3 regions of the Lacticaseibacillus zeae subsp. silagei genome follow, and region 2 is predicted to be linked to each of the others. Evidence: predicted binding sites of a transcription regulator. Region 2 holds the regulator's gene; each other region holds the start of a gene.
The links. Region 2 encodes CtsR, which represses protease genes until heat stress. Its sites were predicted from a motif close to TTGGTCAAAAAAGGTCAAANA; they were not measured.
Positions count from the first base shown of each region.

Region 1 (4,180 bases), 1.2 Mb from region 2:
ATGCAGACGCCCGCAACAAAGCCCGTAATTGCGTACGGAAAATATCCTGACGATCAAGACTGATCCGGATCGCACGATAGCCTAAGAATGGGTTTTGTTCTTGCGGTAGTGGCAGGTATGGCAAATGCTTATCCCCGCCAATATCCATTGTCCGAACAACAACCGGCTTCGGATTCATGGTTTCAAGAACCTTCTTGTAAGCCTCGAACTGATCGTCTTCAGTCGGCAATTCGGAAGAATCCATGTAAAGGAATTCGGTACGATACAGGCCGATACCTTCAGCACCATTTGCCAGCACACCATCGAGATCCTTAGGGGTCCCGATGTTAGCCGCAACATCAAAATGCTTGCCATCAGCCGTCACGGATTTCGCCGTCTTCAGTTGTGCCCATTCAGCCTTTTGCTTGGCAAATGCTTCAGCAGCTTGCTTGAACTTGGCAACTTCATCCGTCGAAGGATCAATGACAACTTCGCCGGTAAGACCATCAACGGAAATCAATTGACCATTTTTGGCCTTTTTGGTGACGTCATCGGTTCCGACAACAGCAGGAATTTCCAAAGAACGCGCCATGATCGCACTATGGGCCGTCCGACCACCGATGTCGGTGACGAATGCCTTCACATACTTCTTGTTGAGCTGTGCCGTGTCAGAAGGGGTCAAATCGTGAGCCACGATAATGACTTCTTCATCAATCAATGCCGGATTCGGCAATGTACGACCCAACAAATGCGCCATAATACGCTTTGTTACATCGCGAACATCGGCAGCACGTTCCTGCATATACGGATTATCAGTCATGCCCTCAAAGGTCTGAATGAAGAATTCGGAAACTTCTTTCACAGCTTGTTCGGCATTTACTTTTTCGTCCTTGATCTTGGATTCGATCTGACCGGTAAAGTCAGGATCAGCCAAAATCATCATATGGGCATCAAAAACTTGAGCCTCTTCTTCGCCAAGCGATTCAGCGGCCTTTGCACGGATAACCTTTAACTCATCATTACTTTGATCAAGTGCCTGCTTCAGCCGATTGATTTCCTTTGAAGGATCATCAACCGTTTTTTTGTCAAATGATAAATCAGGTTGAACCAGTAAATAGGCCTTCGCTGTGGCGATCCCATCACTAGCAGCGATTCCCTTCAAATGTTCAGCCATTATTCAGCCAAGCCTTCTTTTTTCATAGTATCGGTAATAGCAGCAATTGCGTCTGCTTCGTCAGCACCTTCAGCAGAAATGGTAACATCGGCGCCTTGGCCAACACCCAAACTCATAACACCCATAATGGACTTCAGGTTAACGCTCTTACCTTTATATTCCAAGTTGATGTCTGAGTTGAACTTGCTGGCTGCTTGTACCAACAAGGTTGCCGGACGTGCGTGGATCCCGGTTTCTGCAATAATGTTAAATTCACGTTTTTCCATGACTGATCTGCTCCTTCATATTAACTAGATTTCTAGTGTTTTTCCGAATAGTTTATAGGCACACTAACACCTAAAACAATTCATGTAAACCTTACCATTTTTTGTAGCTTGCCACAAGCGTCACATGAGATTTGACGCTTATTTAGCGGGAATCAACTGACCGGTAATGGTATTCGATGACACCATCGCGTTTGGCCGTCCCCACAATTTCTTCACGATCGGGATAATTTGTCCATGCCGCCCGAAACGCCATGAATGTTTCGGGCGTCACCGTGATCTTGTCACGCTGACCAGTCTTTAACTCATCCATTAAAGCGACATAATCCTGAGTCATCTATTTGCCTCACCTCACTCCATAAGGTTAGCATAAAAGTAGGCATTGAAAAAGCGCTAATGCCTGATATCACTGAAATATTTGGAACTTTTTAGCACTCTTGTGTGTCGAGTGCTTGCATTCTCGCTATGAGGGTGTATACTATTGCCATAGGTCAAGAAAGGTCAAACCTTTTTCGACTATATGTGGCACCTATTTAGACAGGAAGGTTGTGACAAAATGTTATGTGAAAACTGTCATAAGAATCCAGCCACTATTCATCTTTCAACCGTTGTTAACGGTACGCGGCAGGAGATCAATCTCTGCCAAAACTGTTATCAATTACTCAAGAAACAAGCAGGAGGAAATATGAATCCAACAAATGCTACTGATCCGTTTGGGTTCGGGAGCTTAGATGATATCTTCCGTGCGATGAATCAGGGAATGGATCGGCCGCAACAGCCCAACGCGCAAATCCCGCCTACTCAGGCAGGACGCGGCGGCAATGGTAACAACGGCCGCAATGGCAATGGTGGTAAGGGATTACTGGGTCAATTCGGTGTTGATCTGACCGAACAGGCACGCAAAGGCCAAATTGATCCGGTCATCGGCCGCGACAAGGAAATTTCACGGGTGATCGAAATCTTGAATCGCCGGACGAAGAATAATCCGGTTCTGATCGGTGAAGCCGGTGTCGGTAAAACCGCTGTCGTCGAAGGCTTGGCTTTGAAGATTGCCAATGGCGACGTACCGGCAAAGCTCCAGGATCGTCACGTTATTCGCCTCGATGTCGTTTCCCTCGTTCAAGGAACCGGTATTCGTGGTCAATTCGAGCAGCGGATGCAACAATTGATCGACGAACTCAAACAAAATAAGAACATTATTCTATTTATTGATGAAATTCACGAAATTGTCGGTGCCGGCAATGCTGAAGGCGGCATGGATGCAGGCAACGTTTTGAAACCTGCCCTCGCTCGTGGCGAATTGCAGCTGGTTGGCGCAACCACCAGCAACGAGTATCGGCAAATTGAAAAAGATTCCGCGCTTGCTCGGCGACTCCAGCCAGTCATGGTTGAAGAACCTAGCGTTGACGAAACCATTAAAATTCTGAAAGGCTTGCAGCCGCGTTATCAAGACTTCCATCATGTTAAGTATACGGAAGCCGCGATTGAAGCCGCAGCTACACTCAGCAACCGCTACATTCAGGATCGCTTCTTACCTGACAAAGCCATTGACCTGTTGGATGAAGCCGGTTCTCGCAAGAATTTGACGATTGCAACCGTTGATCCTGAAACGATCAAAACCAAGATTGCGGATGCCGAGAATCAAAAGCAGGCAGCGCTTAAGCAGGAAGATTACGAAAAAGCCGCCTTCTATCGCGATCAAGTCACGAAATTAGAAGACATGGCCAAGAAACAATCAAATCTACCTGAAGATGAAGTGCCAACCGTCACCGAAAAAGACATGGAAAAGATTGTCGAAGAAAAGACCAACATTCCTGTCGGTGAATTGAAAGCACAAGAACAGGCACAGTTGAAGAACCTCGCGAGTGATCTTGAAAAACATGTCATCGGCCAAAATGAAGCAGTTGACAAAGTTGCGCGGGCCATTCGCCGTAACCGGATTGGCTTCAACAAGACGGGCCGGCCAATCGGTTCCTTCCTCTTCGTTGGGCCTACCGGTGTTGGTAAAACGGAACTGGCCAAGCAGCTTGCCAAAGAGCTGTTCGGTTCGGAAGATGCCATGATTCGGTTTGACATGTCGGAGTACATGGAGAAATTCAGTGTCTCCAAACTAATCGGTTCACCGCCAGGCTATGTTGGCTACGAGGAAGCCGGTCAGTTAACTGAAAAAGTTCGGCGCAATCCTTATAGTCTGATTCTGTTAGATGAAATTGAAAAAGCCCATCCAGATGTTATGAACATGTTCCTGCAGATTCTGGATGATGGCCGCTTGACGGATTCGCAAGGGCGTACCGTTTCCTTCAAGGATACCATCATCATCATGACGTCCAATGCCGGATCAACCGATGCCGAGGCTAATGTTGGTTTTGGTGCAACCTTGAGTGGCAAGACGCACAGCGTTCTGGATCAGCTTGGCAATTACTTCAAGCCGGAATTCCTCAACCGTTTTGATGACATTGTTGAATTCAAGCCACTGTCCAAAGATGACTTGTTGAAGATCGTTTCCTTAATGATCACTGACACCAACAATAATCTCAAGAGTCAGGGCCTGACGATTCATGTCACCGATCCGGTCAAAGAGAAGCTGGTCAGCCTGGGTTACAATCCATCCATGGGTGCGCGGCCATTACGGCGGGTTATCCAAGAACAGATTGAAGATCGGGTAGCCGACTTCTATCTGGATCATCCGGATGCCAAGGAACTTGAAGCCCGCATCAGCAATGGTGAAATTACGGTTGGCGAACCAGCCAAAGCCGAAACGCCT
Region 1 covers NZ_CP132484.1:1,403,385-1,407,564, reverse strand. The annotation lists gene ptsP (phosphoenolpyruvate--protein phosphotransferase) at 1-1,153, opposite strand, end outside; gene LACZS1_RS06690 (phosphocarrier protein HPr) at 1,153-1,419, opposite strand; gene ykzS (protein YkzS) at 1,562-1,753, opposite strand; gene LACZS1_RS06680 (ATP-dependent Clp protease ATP-binding subunit) at 1,973-4,180, shown strand, end outside.
Region 1: a site for CtsR is predicted at 1,904-1,924, ahead of LACZS1_RS06680 (ATP-dependent Clp protease ATP-binding subunit). Genes of this name have one in related genera too.

Region 2 (4,180 bases):
ATCCGGCTCTTCATCGCTTTGAAGTCTGCGGTTGGGTCCTTGGCACCAAAGCCAACCGTTTTATCGTCACGAATGGCGGTTGCCCCGATGTTACTGGTCATGATCAAAATCGTATTACGGAAATCAACCCGACGACCCTTCGCATCGGTCAGGTAACCATCATCCAAGACTTGAAGCAAGATGTTAAAGACATCCGGATGCGCCTTTTCGACTTCATCCAGCAGCACAACAGAATATGGCTTGTTGCGAACCTTTTCCGTCAACTGGCCGCCTTCATCGTAGCCGACATAACCCGGTGCGGCGCCAATCAAACGACTGGTGCTGAATTTCTCCATGTATTCGGACATATCAACCCGAATCATGGCATCCTCTGATCCAAACATCGCTTCAGCTAGGGCTTTCGCCAGCTCGGTTTTCCCGACGCCGGTTGGGCCAAGGAACATGAAGGACCCAATTGGGCGGGTAGGATCTTTCAAACCGGAACGTGCCCGGCGGATGGCCCGTGCAACTGCGGAAACAGCTTCATCCTGACCGACAACCCGTTGATGGAGAATCTTCTCCAGGTTAACCAAACGCTCGGATTCCTTCTTCTGCAACTGGGTAACCGGCACACCGGTCCATTGTGACACAACTTCTGCCACATCGGCGCCTGTCACTTTGATATCGGTCCGAACGCCGCTTTCGTTCACGGGTTCCGGCGTATCGGCAAGTTTGGCCTTAACGTCCGCTTCCTTGGTGCGAATGGTCGCCGCTGTTTCGAAGTCTTGATGATCAATCGCGTCTTCTTTGTCGGCGACTAACTTAGCCAATTCGTCCTGAAGCTTGTCGGATTTGGTTTCGACATTAGCTTTGTCCAATCGTACCTTGGCAGCACTTTCGTCAACTAAATCGATCGCCTTGTCAGGCAGGAAGCGCGTTGTAATGTAACGTGAGGACAAAACAACTGCTTCATGCAAAGCTTCATCAGTAATGGTGACGCCATGATGCGCCTCATACCGTGGACGCAGCCCTTTCAAAATCTGTTCTGCTTCTTCCTCCGTTGGTTCATCGACTTGGATGGTCGCAAACCGCCGTTCCAAAGCAGCATCTTTTTCAATATACTTTTGATATTCGTCTAAGGTTGTTGCCCCGATCAACTGCAACTCGCCACGAGCTAAGGCCGGCTTGAGAATGTTGGAAGCGTCAATGGCACCTTCAGCACCCCCCGCACCGATTAGCGTATGCAATTCATCAATGAACAAAATGACATTGCCATCTTTATAAATCTCATCAATGATTTTCTTCAGGCGATCTTCAAATTCACCACGATACTTCGTGCCAGCAACCAGTGAGCCCATATCAAGCATCATCAGTCGCTTATTCAGCATGTCATCCGGAACTTTGCCCGCGACAATCTTTTCGGCAAAGCCTTCCGCAATCGCGGTTTTCCCGACACCTGGTTCACCAATCAACACAGGGTTGTTCTTGGTGCGCCGGGCCAGAATCTGAATCAAACGCCGAACTTCCTTTTCGCGGCCGACCACCGGATCCATCCGATTTTCCCGCGCCATTTGAGTCAAATCGCGCGCAAGGCCGTCAAGTGTCGGGGTCCCTTGGCTATCTTGGCGGGCACCGCCACGCGCCATTGGTCGGCGTTTGGCAGCCGTGTCCGCAATGCCCATCTTCTTAAACACCATTTGTCGCGTCTTCGAAAGACTAAGCCCCAGATTCTGGAGAATCCGCGCGGCTAAAATATCGTCTTCACGAAGCAACCCCAGCAGAATATGCTCGGTGCCGATCTTCAAAGCACCTAAGCGCTTTGCTTCGTCGCCGGCAAACGCCAGAATTTCCTTACCTTTAGGTGAATAAGGCAAATAACTATCGCTAGCTTGACCGGCGGCATCAACAGTTCCATACCCTGTGAAGCGCTCGATCTCGTCATGGACATCATTCTCTGTGACCCCTAACTGACGCAGCGTCTTACCAGCGATTCCATCTTTTTCCATAACCAGCGCCATAAGCAAATGTTCAGTGCCTACAGCATGATGATGGAAATACTTCGCTTGTTCCTGGGCTAAAAGCAAAACATTTTTAGCACTAGGGGTAAATAAGTTGTCCATAAGCACGCTCCTTTTTAGAAAACTAATTATAAACTGTTCTATCTTTCATACCGCAAACGATCCAAAAATGCAAGGAACATGCGCGACCGTAAATGCTCTTCTGTCCCTTGATCAAGAATGCCCAAAGTCTCATGATTCATGACCGCCAACAACAAATTACCTGATTGCTGGGAAATAAGGCCATTGTCAAACAGTTCCTGAATCAAATCACGTGCATCGCGTAACCGCAAGCGCTTGGGAATGTGCTGCCGCATGATTTGAATGAGATCCTGATCATCTGTCAATTTGACCTTCACGATGCGAATGTAGCCCCCGCCACCACGTTTACTCTCGACAATGTAGCCGCGAGCCGGTGTGAACCGGGTCTTAATGACATAATTGATTTGCGAAGGAACGCAATTAAAACGACGCGCAATCTCGGCTCGCCGTATTTCAACGGCGGCCTCCTGTGCCAGTATCGTTTTTAGATAAGCCTCAATAATGTCCGAAATATTCTCACGCTGCATGTCGTTCAATCCTTTTTGACTTTGACCAATCTTGACTATTACACATTATACTGGCATTGGTCAGTTTATACAAATTTCTGCATTTGAAAACGAAAAAAGGACCACGATTTTTCGTGATCCAAGAATCGGGAAGACAAGATTCGAACTTGCGACCCCTACGTCCCGAACGTAGTGCTCTACCAAGCTGAGCTACTTCCCGGTAAAGCGGAAGACGGGATTCGAACCCGCGACCCCCACCATGGCAAGGTGATGTTCTACCACTGAACTACTTCCGCATACCGCATATTCAATTGATCGGCGCCAGCTTAGCTTCATAGGCGATCGACGATGCACCCAGTAGGAGTCGAACCTACAACCTTCTGATTCGTAGTCAGACACTCTATCCAGTTGCGCTATGGGTGCTTCAACAAAATGCCGAGGACCGGGATCGAACCGGTACGGTCATCACTGACCGCAGGATTTTAAGTCCTGTGCGTCTGCCAATTCCGCCACCCCGGCATAAAGTGAAAAGCGGAAGACGGGATTCGAACCCGCGACCCCCACCATGGCAAGGTGATGTTCTACCACTGAACTACTTCCGCATATCAAACCTATTCAATTATGACCGAGGAGCGGCCTTCAAAGACCCGAGCATTCCATTCAAGATACGATGCGGGTGAAGGGACTCGAACCCCCACGGTCAAAAACCACTAGAACCTAAATCTAGCGCGTCTGCCAGTTCCGCCACACCCGCAAAAGGTGGGTTAAATGAGCCGTGACAGGCTCGAACTGTCGACCCACTGATTAAAAGTCAGTTGCTCTACCAACTGAGCTAACGGCTCAATGGAGGATACAGGGCTCGAACCTGTGACCCTCTGCTTGTAAGGCAGACGCTCTCCCAACTGAGCTAATCCTCCATATGTAAGCGTGGCAGCTTCCTACCCTCGCAGGCAGTTTCCCACCAACTACTCTCGGCGTGAAGAAGCTTAACTTCTGTGTTCGGCATGGGAACAGGTGTATCCTTCTTGCTATCGCCACCACACTTATGAGAACTTTGCGCTCTCAAAACTGGCTATCATTGTTGGTTGTTTACTTTGCTGAGAATCGGCGTATTTCATCGAAACGCGTTCGCAGTCGCAGAAACCTCCACATAAGGACCCTGAGTCCATTGGCCAAAACCCGGCCAACGAACTCAGGCCCGCTTATGCTCCGGTTTCTAAGCGCTCCTGCTCACGCTCTACTTGGTTAAGTCCTCGACCGATTAGTACTGGTCCGCTCCATGCATCGCTGCACTTCCACTTCCAGCCTATCTACCTGATCATCTCTCAGGGGTCTTACTTCCATATAGGAATGGGAAATCTCATCTCGAGGGGGGCTTCACACTTAGATGCTTTCAGCGTTTATCCCTTCCGTTCATAGCTACCCAGCGATGCGCCTGGCGGCACAACTGGTACACCAGCGGAACGTCCATCCCGGTCCTCTCGTACTAAGGACAGCTCCTCTCAAATTTCCTGCGCCCGCGACGGATAGGGACCGAACTGTCTCACGACGTTCTGAACCCAGCTCGCGTACCGCTTTAATGGGCGAACAGCCCAA
Region 2 covers NZ_CP132484.1:2,561,061-2,565,240, forward strand. The annotation lists gene LACZS1_RS11875 (ATP-dependent Clp protease ATP-binding subunit) at 1-2,099, opposite strand, end outside; gene LACZS1_RS11880 (CtsR family transcriptional regulator) at 2,138-2,605, opposite strand; tRNA gene LACZS1_RS11885 (tRNA-Pro) at 2,731-2,804, opposite strand; tRNA gene LACZS1_RS11890 (tRNA-Gly) at 2,809-2,880, opposite strand; tRNA gene LACZS1_RS11895 (tRNA-Arg) at 2,934-3,007, opposite strand; tRNA gene LACZS1_RS11900 (tRNA-Leu) at 3,018-3,103, opposite strand; tRNA gene LACZS1_RS11905 (tRNA-Gly) at 3,115-3,186, opposite strand; tRNA gene LACZS1_RS11910 (tRNA-Leu) at 3,256-3,338, opposite strand; tRNA gene LACZS1_RS11915 (tRNA-Lys) at 3,354-3,426, opposite strand; tRNA gene LACZS1_RS11920 (tRNA-Val) at 3,429-3,501, opposite strand; rRNA gene rrf (5S ribosomal RNA) at 3,510-3,626, opposite strand; rRNA gene LACZS1_RS11930 (23S ribosomal RNA) at 3,826-4,180, opposite strand, start outside.

Region 3 (4,180 bases), 750 kb from region 2:
GCGGCGTTTATTGCCAAGACCATTTTGGATAAAACCAAGCAGTCAACCGATTAGCATGCAATTGAAGCTGACGTCAGCTAACTTGAGTTCCGGTAAGGAGTTGGGCAACCAATCGTTCTTATCGGAATTTTCTTTTGCCGTGAGACGAATTACCAAGGTTAAGCAAGGTTATCAGCGATCAAACAAGGATAATTCTGTAGGACTTGTGGTAGACTACAAAGTGAAGTTTGACAGAATAGGAAGTATGGTATGGAAATTCAATTTTTGGGTACAGGCGCCGGTTCGCCTTCCAAAGTTCGTAATGTCAGCAGTCTGGCGCTAAAACTGCTTGATGAACGCAATGAGGTTTGGCTGTTTGATGTTGGCGAAGGTACTCAGCATCAGATTCTGCAAACCACGATTAAACCGCGAAAGATTGCCAAGGTGTTCATCACCCATTTGCATGGCGATCACATTTTCGGGTTACCGGGATTTTTGGCGAGTCGCGCTAACCAAGGCGGGACTGATCCGCTCACGATTTACGGGCCGCCTGGGATTGAAGATTTTGTTAGAACCAGTCTGAAGGTTTCCCAGAGTCATTTGAGTTATGCCTTAAAGTTTGTGTTGTTGCGGCATCCGGGAACGGTTTTTGAAGATCAGACTTTTAAAGTTAGTTTCGACCGACTTGACCATCGCATCACCAGTTTTGGGTTTCGGGTTGAGGAAAAGCCACATCCGGGTGAATTGCTGATTGATAAGGTACGGGCCGCTAAAATCCCGTCTGGACCGGTTTATGCCGAGTTAAAGGCAGGTAAACAGGTGACGTTGCCCGATGGCCGGACGTTTGACGGTCATGATTTCATCGGGCCAGCACAACCGGGACGGATTGTGACGATTTTTGGCGACACCAGAAAATGCAGTCGCGCGTTGCCACTAGCAGCTGGCGCAGATGTTCTGGTTCACGAGAGTACTTTTGGCCCGGACGAAAGCCAGTTAGCCAAACAGTACTATCATTCAACCAATATTCAGGCTGCCGAGTTAGCCAAGCGCGCCGGTGTCGGCAAATTGTTGCTGAATCACATTTCTGCGCGGTATCTTGGCCCCGGCGTTGCGATGTTAGAAAAAAGTGCGCGCCATATTTTTCCCAATACCCACGTGGTGAAAGATTTTGAAGAAATTAACATTCCGTTTGCCAGCCCCCAGTTGGCGTCGGCGGGATCTGTTCAATAACCGGTTCTGTCAGCAGGCGATAATGGTGATTGGCTGAAAAGCAGTGCTGGCTTGAAGTGACAGTGGCTTAAGCGTGATTGGAACAGCAAAGCGTACAAGGAGGGAGCAGCATCGTGAAACAACACCTAACAGTAGTTATTTCTGGCGGATCAGCCGGATTGGGTAAAGCAATTGGGTTGGAAGCCGCCAAAAAAGGGGCGACGGTGGTTTTCCTGGCACGTAGACGTGACAAGTTGCGTCAGGCTCAAGCCGAGGCAAGTTCACTTTCTGGTCGGCCAGCGTTTGCTTTTCCGGTTGATGTGGCTGATCCGGTCGCTATTGAAGCCGTCGTTGAGCGTATTCATGCCACCGTCGGATCAGTCGATGTGTTAGTCAACGCTGCCGGTTTTGGTCATTTTGAGAATGCATTTGACACAGATATGCACTTGGTTGAACGCATGTTTCGCGTGAATGTTTTGGGCACCATGTACTTAACCAAGCTGCTGGGACGCGATATGGCGGTTCGTGGCCAGGGACACATCATCAATGTCTCATCGATGGCCGGTAAAATTGCCACACCCAAGTCAGCTATTTATTCGGCGACAAAGTTTGCAGTGGTGGGTTATAGTAACGGTCTGCGACTGGAATTGAAGCCATTTGGGGTCAACGTGACAACCGTTAACCCAGGACCGATTGCAACCGACTTCTTCAAATCGGCCGGCGCATTGGACTATTTGGCCAGCGTTTCTTGGTTGGTACTGGATCCCGATAAACTGGCGCGGCGAATTGTTGCAACATTTAACCATCCGGTACGGGAAATCAATACACCTTGGTTGATGAATCTGGGTGCTGACTTGTATACTTTATTTCCACATATCGGCGATTGGTTAGCAGGCGGTTTGCTGAATAAAAAATAAAGGGGTGGCTTGAATGAAGGGTCAACAGCGATTTATTATCGGATTGGTACTTGCATTAATTTTAATTATTTTTGCGTTGCTAAATGGTCAAGGCGTTTCGGTTAACTTTTTTGGGATTCAGTTGGAGTGGCCATTGATCGTGATCATTGCGGTTTCCGTGTTAATCGGCGCGGTGGTCACTTGGTTAATTTCAACCAGTGCCGTTGCCAATGCCAAAAAACAGATTCGTGAATTGCAACAGCGCATTACTGAATTGACGAAGGCTAACAAAGCCGAAAAGCCAGCGCCTAAACCGGTTCAGGCACCTAAGGAAGAGCCGGTTGATTCAACGAAAAAATAACGACAAAACGCGGATGATGCGATTCGCGTTTTTTTATTCGATAATGTTTGACCTTTACTGACCAATATCGTAAAGTGGATTTGAAAACATTGAACGGTTATGGAGGGATACGTGGATGAATCCAGATAATTTTACCCAAGCAGTTGCCGAAGCTTTAGGCGCTGCGCAGCAAATTGCCCAAGTGCGGCATCATCAGGAAATCGACATTCCGCATGTCATGAAAAGTCTGGTCCAGCCTAATCAGTTGGCTGAGCAGATTTATCGTGAAGCTGGCGTGAATGTTCAAGGACTGAATGCAGCCATTGATGCGGCGCTTGAAGCTGAGCCGGTCGTGGAAGGCGCCAGTACTTATGGCCAGAGTATGTCCCAGAACTTGGCACAATTACTGACAGACGCCAACACCGTTAAAGATGAATTCGGTGACACTTACATTTCAACCGAGGCACTGTTACTTGCGCTTTATCAGCAACGCTATAACACGATTACCCAGTATTTACTCAACGATGCTAAAGTCGATGCCAAGAAGTTGCGGCAGGTGATCGACAAGATTCGTGGTGGGGAAAAAGTGACCAGCAAAAATGCCGAAGCGAATTACAAGAGTCTGGAGAAATACGGTACTGACTTGGTCAAAGAGGCACGCAGCGGAAAAATGGATCCAATCATTGGTAGGGATGAAGAAATCCGCGATGTGATCCGAATTTTGAGTCGTAAGACTAAGAATAATCCGGTTTTGATTGGTGAACCCGGTGTCGGGAAAACCTCGATTGTTGAAGGCTTGGCTCAACGAATCGTTAAAAATGACGTGCCGGACAATTTAAAAAATAAAACGATTATTTCCTTGGATATGGGCAGTCTGGTAGCAGGTGCCAAATATCGTGGGGAATTCGAAGAACGGTTAAAGTCGGTTTTGAAAGAAGTTAAAAAGAGTGAAGGTCAAATCATTCTTTTTATCGACGAAATTCATAACATCGTCGGTGCTGGTCGCGCGGAAGGTTCCATGGATGCCGGTAACTTGCTTAAACCGATGTTGGCACGTGGTGAGTTGCATCTGATCGGGGCTACAACGCTTGACGAGTATCGGGAAAACATTGAAAAAGACAAAGCCTTGGAGCGGCGTTTTCAACGGGTACTGGTGCAGGAACCAACCGTGGAAGATACAATCAGCATTCTGCGCGGCCTAAAAGAGCGTTTCGAGATTTTCCACAAGGTACGAATTCATGACTCAGCGCTTGTGGCAGCAGCAACCTTGTCGAACCGGTATATCACGGATCGTTTTTTACCGGATAAGGCGATCGATTTAGTCGATGAAGCATGCGCGACGATCAATGTCGAAATGAATTCCCGCCCAACCGAACTGGATGTTGCTGAACGCAAACAAATGCAACTGGAAATCGAACAGCAGGCATTGAAAAATGAAAGTGATCCGGCAAGTAAGAAGCGCCTAGAGAACGCTGATGCCGAATTGGCTAATTTGAAAGAAAAAACCAACAAGTTAAAAGCGCAGTGGGAAGCAGAAAAGAAAGATATCCGGCAGCTTAACGAGAAAAAGTCGGCAATTGACAAGGCTAAACATGAGCTGGAAGATGCCCAAAGCCGTTATGATCTGGAAACTGCGGCGCGCTTACAACATGGTACGATTCCTCAACTTGAAAAAGAGTTGCAAGCCATGGAGAATAACGATCGGCCCCAGTCCTGGTTAGTGCAGGAAAGTGTGACTGAAAATGAAATTGCGGCA
Region 3 covers NZ_CP132484.1:1,809,578-1,813,757, reverse strand. The annotation lists gene LACZS1_RS08600 (acyltransferase family protein) at 1-54, shown strand, start outside; gene rnz (ribonuclease Z) at 250-1,209, shown strand; gene LACZS1_RS08590 (SDR family NAD(P)-dependent oxidoreductase) at 1,320-2,105, shown strand; gene LACZS1_RS08585 (LapA family protein) at 2,119-2,445, shown strand; gene clpB (ATP-dependent chaperone ClpB) at 2,561-4,180, shown strand, end outside.
Region 3: a site for CtsR is predicted at 2,490-2,510, ahead of clpB (ATP-dependent chaperone ClpB). Genes of this name have one in related genera too.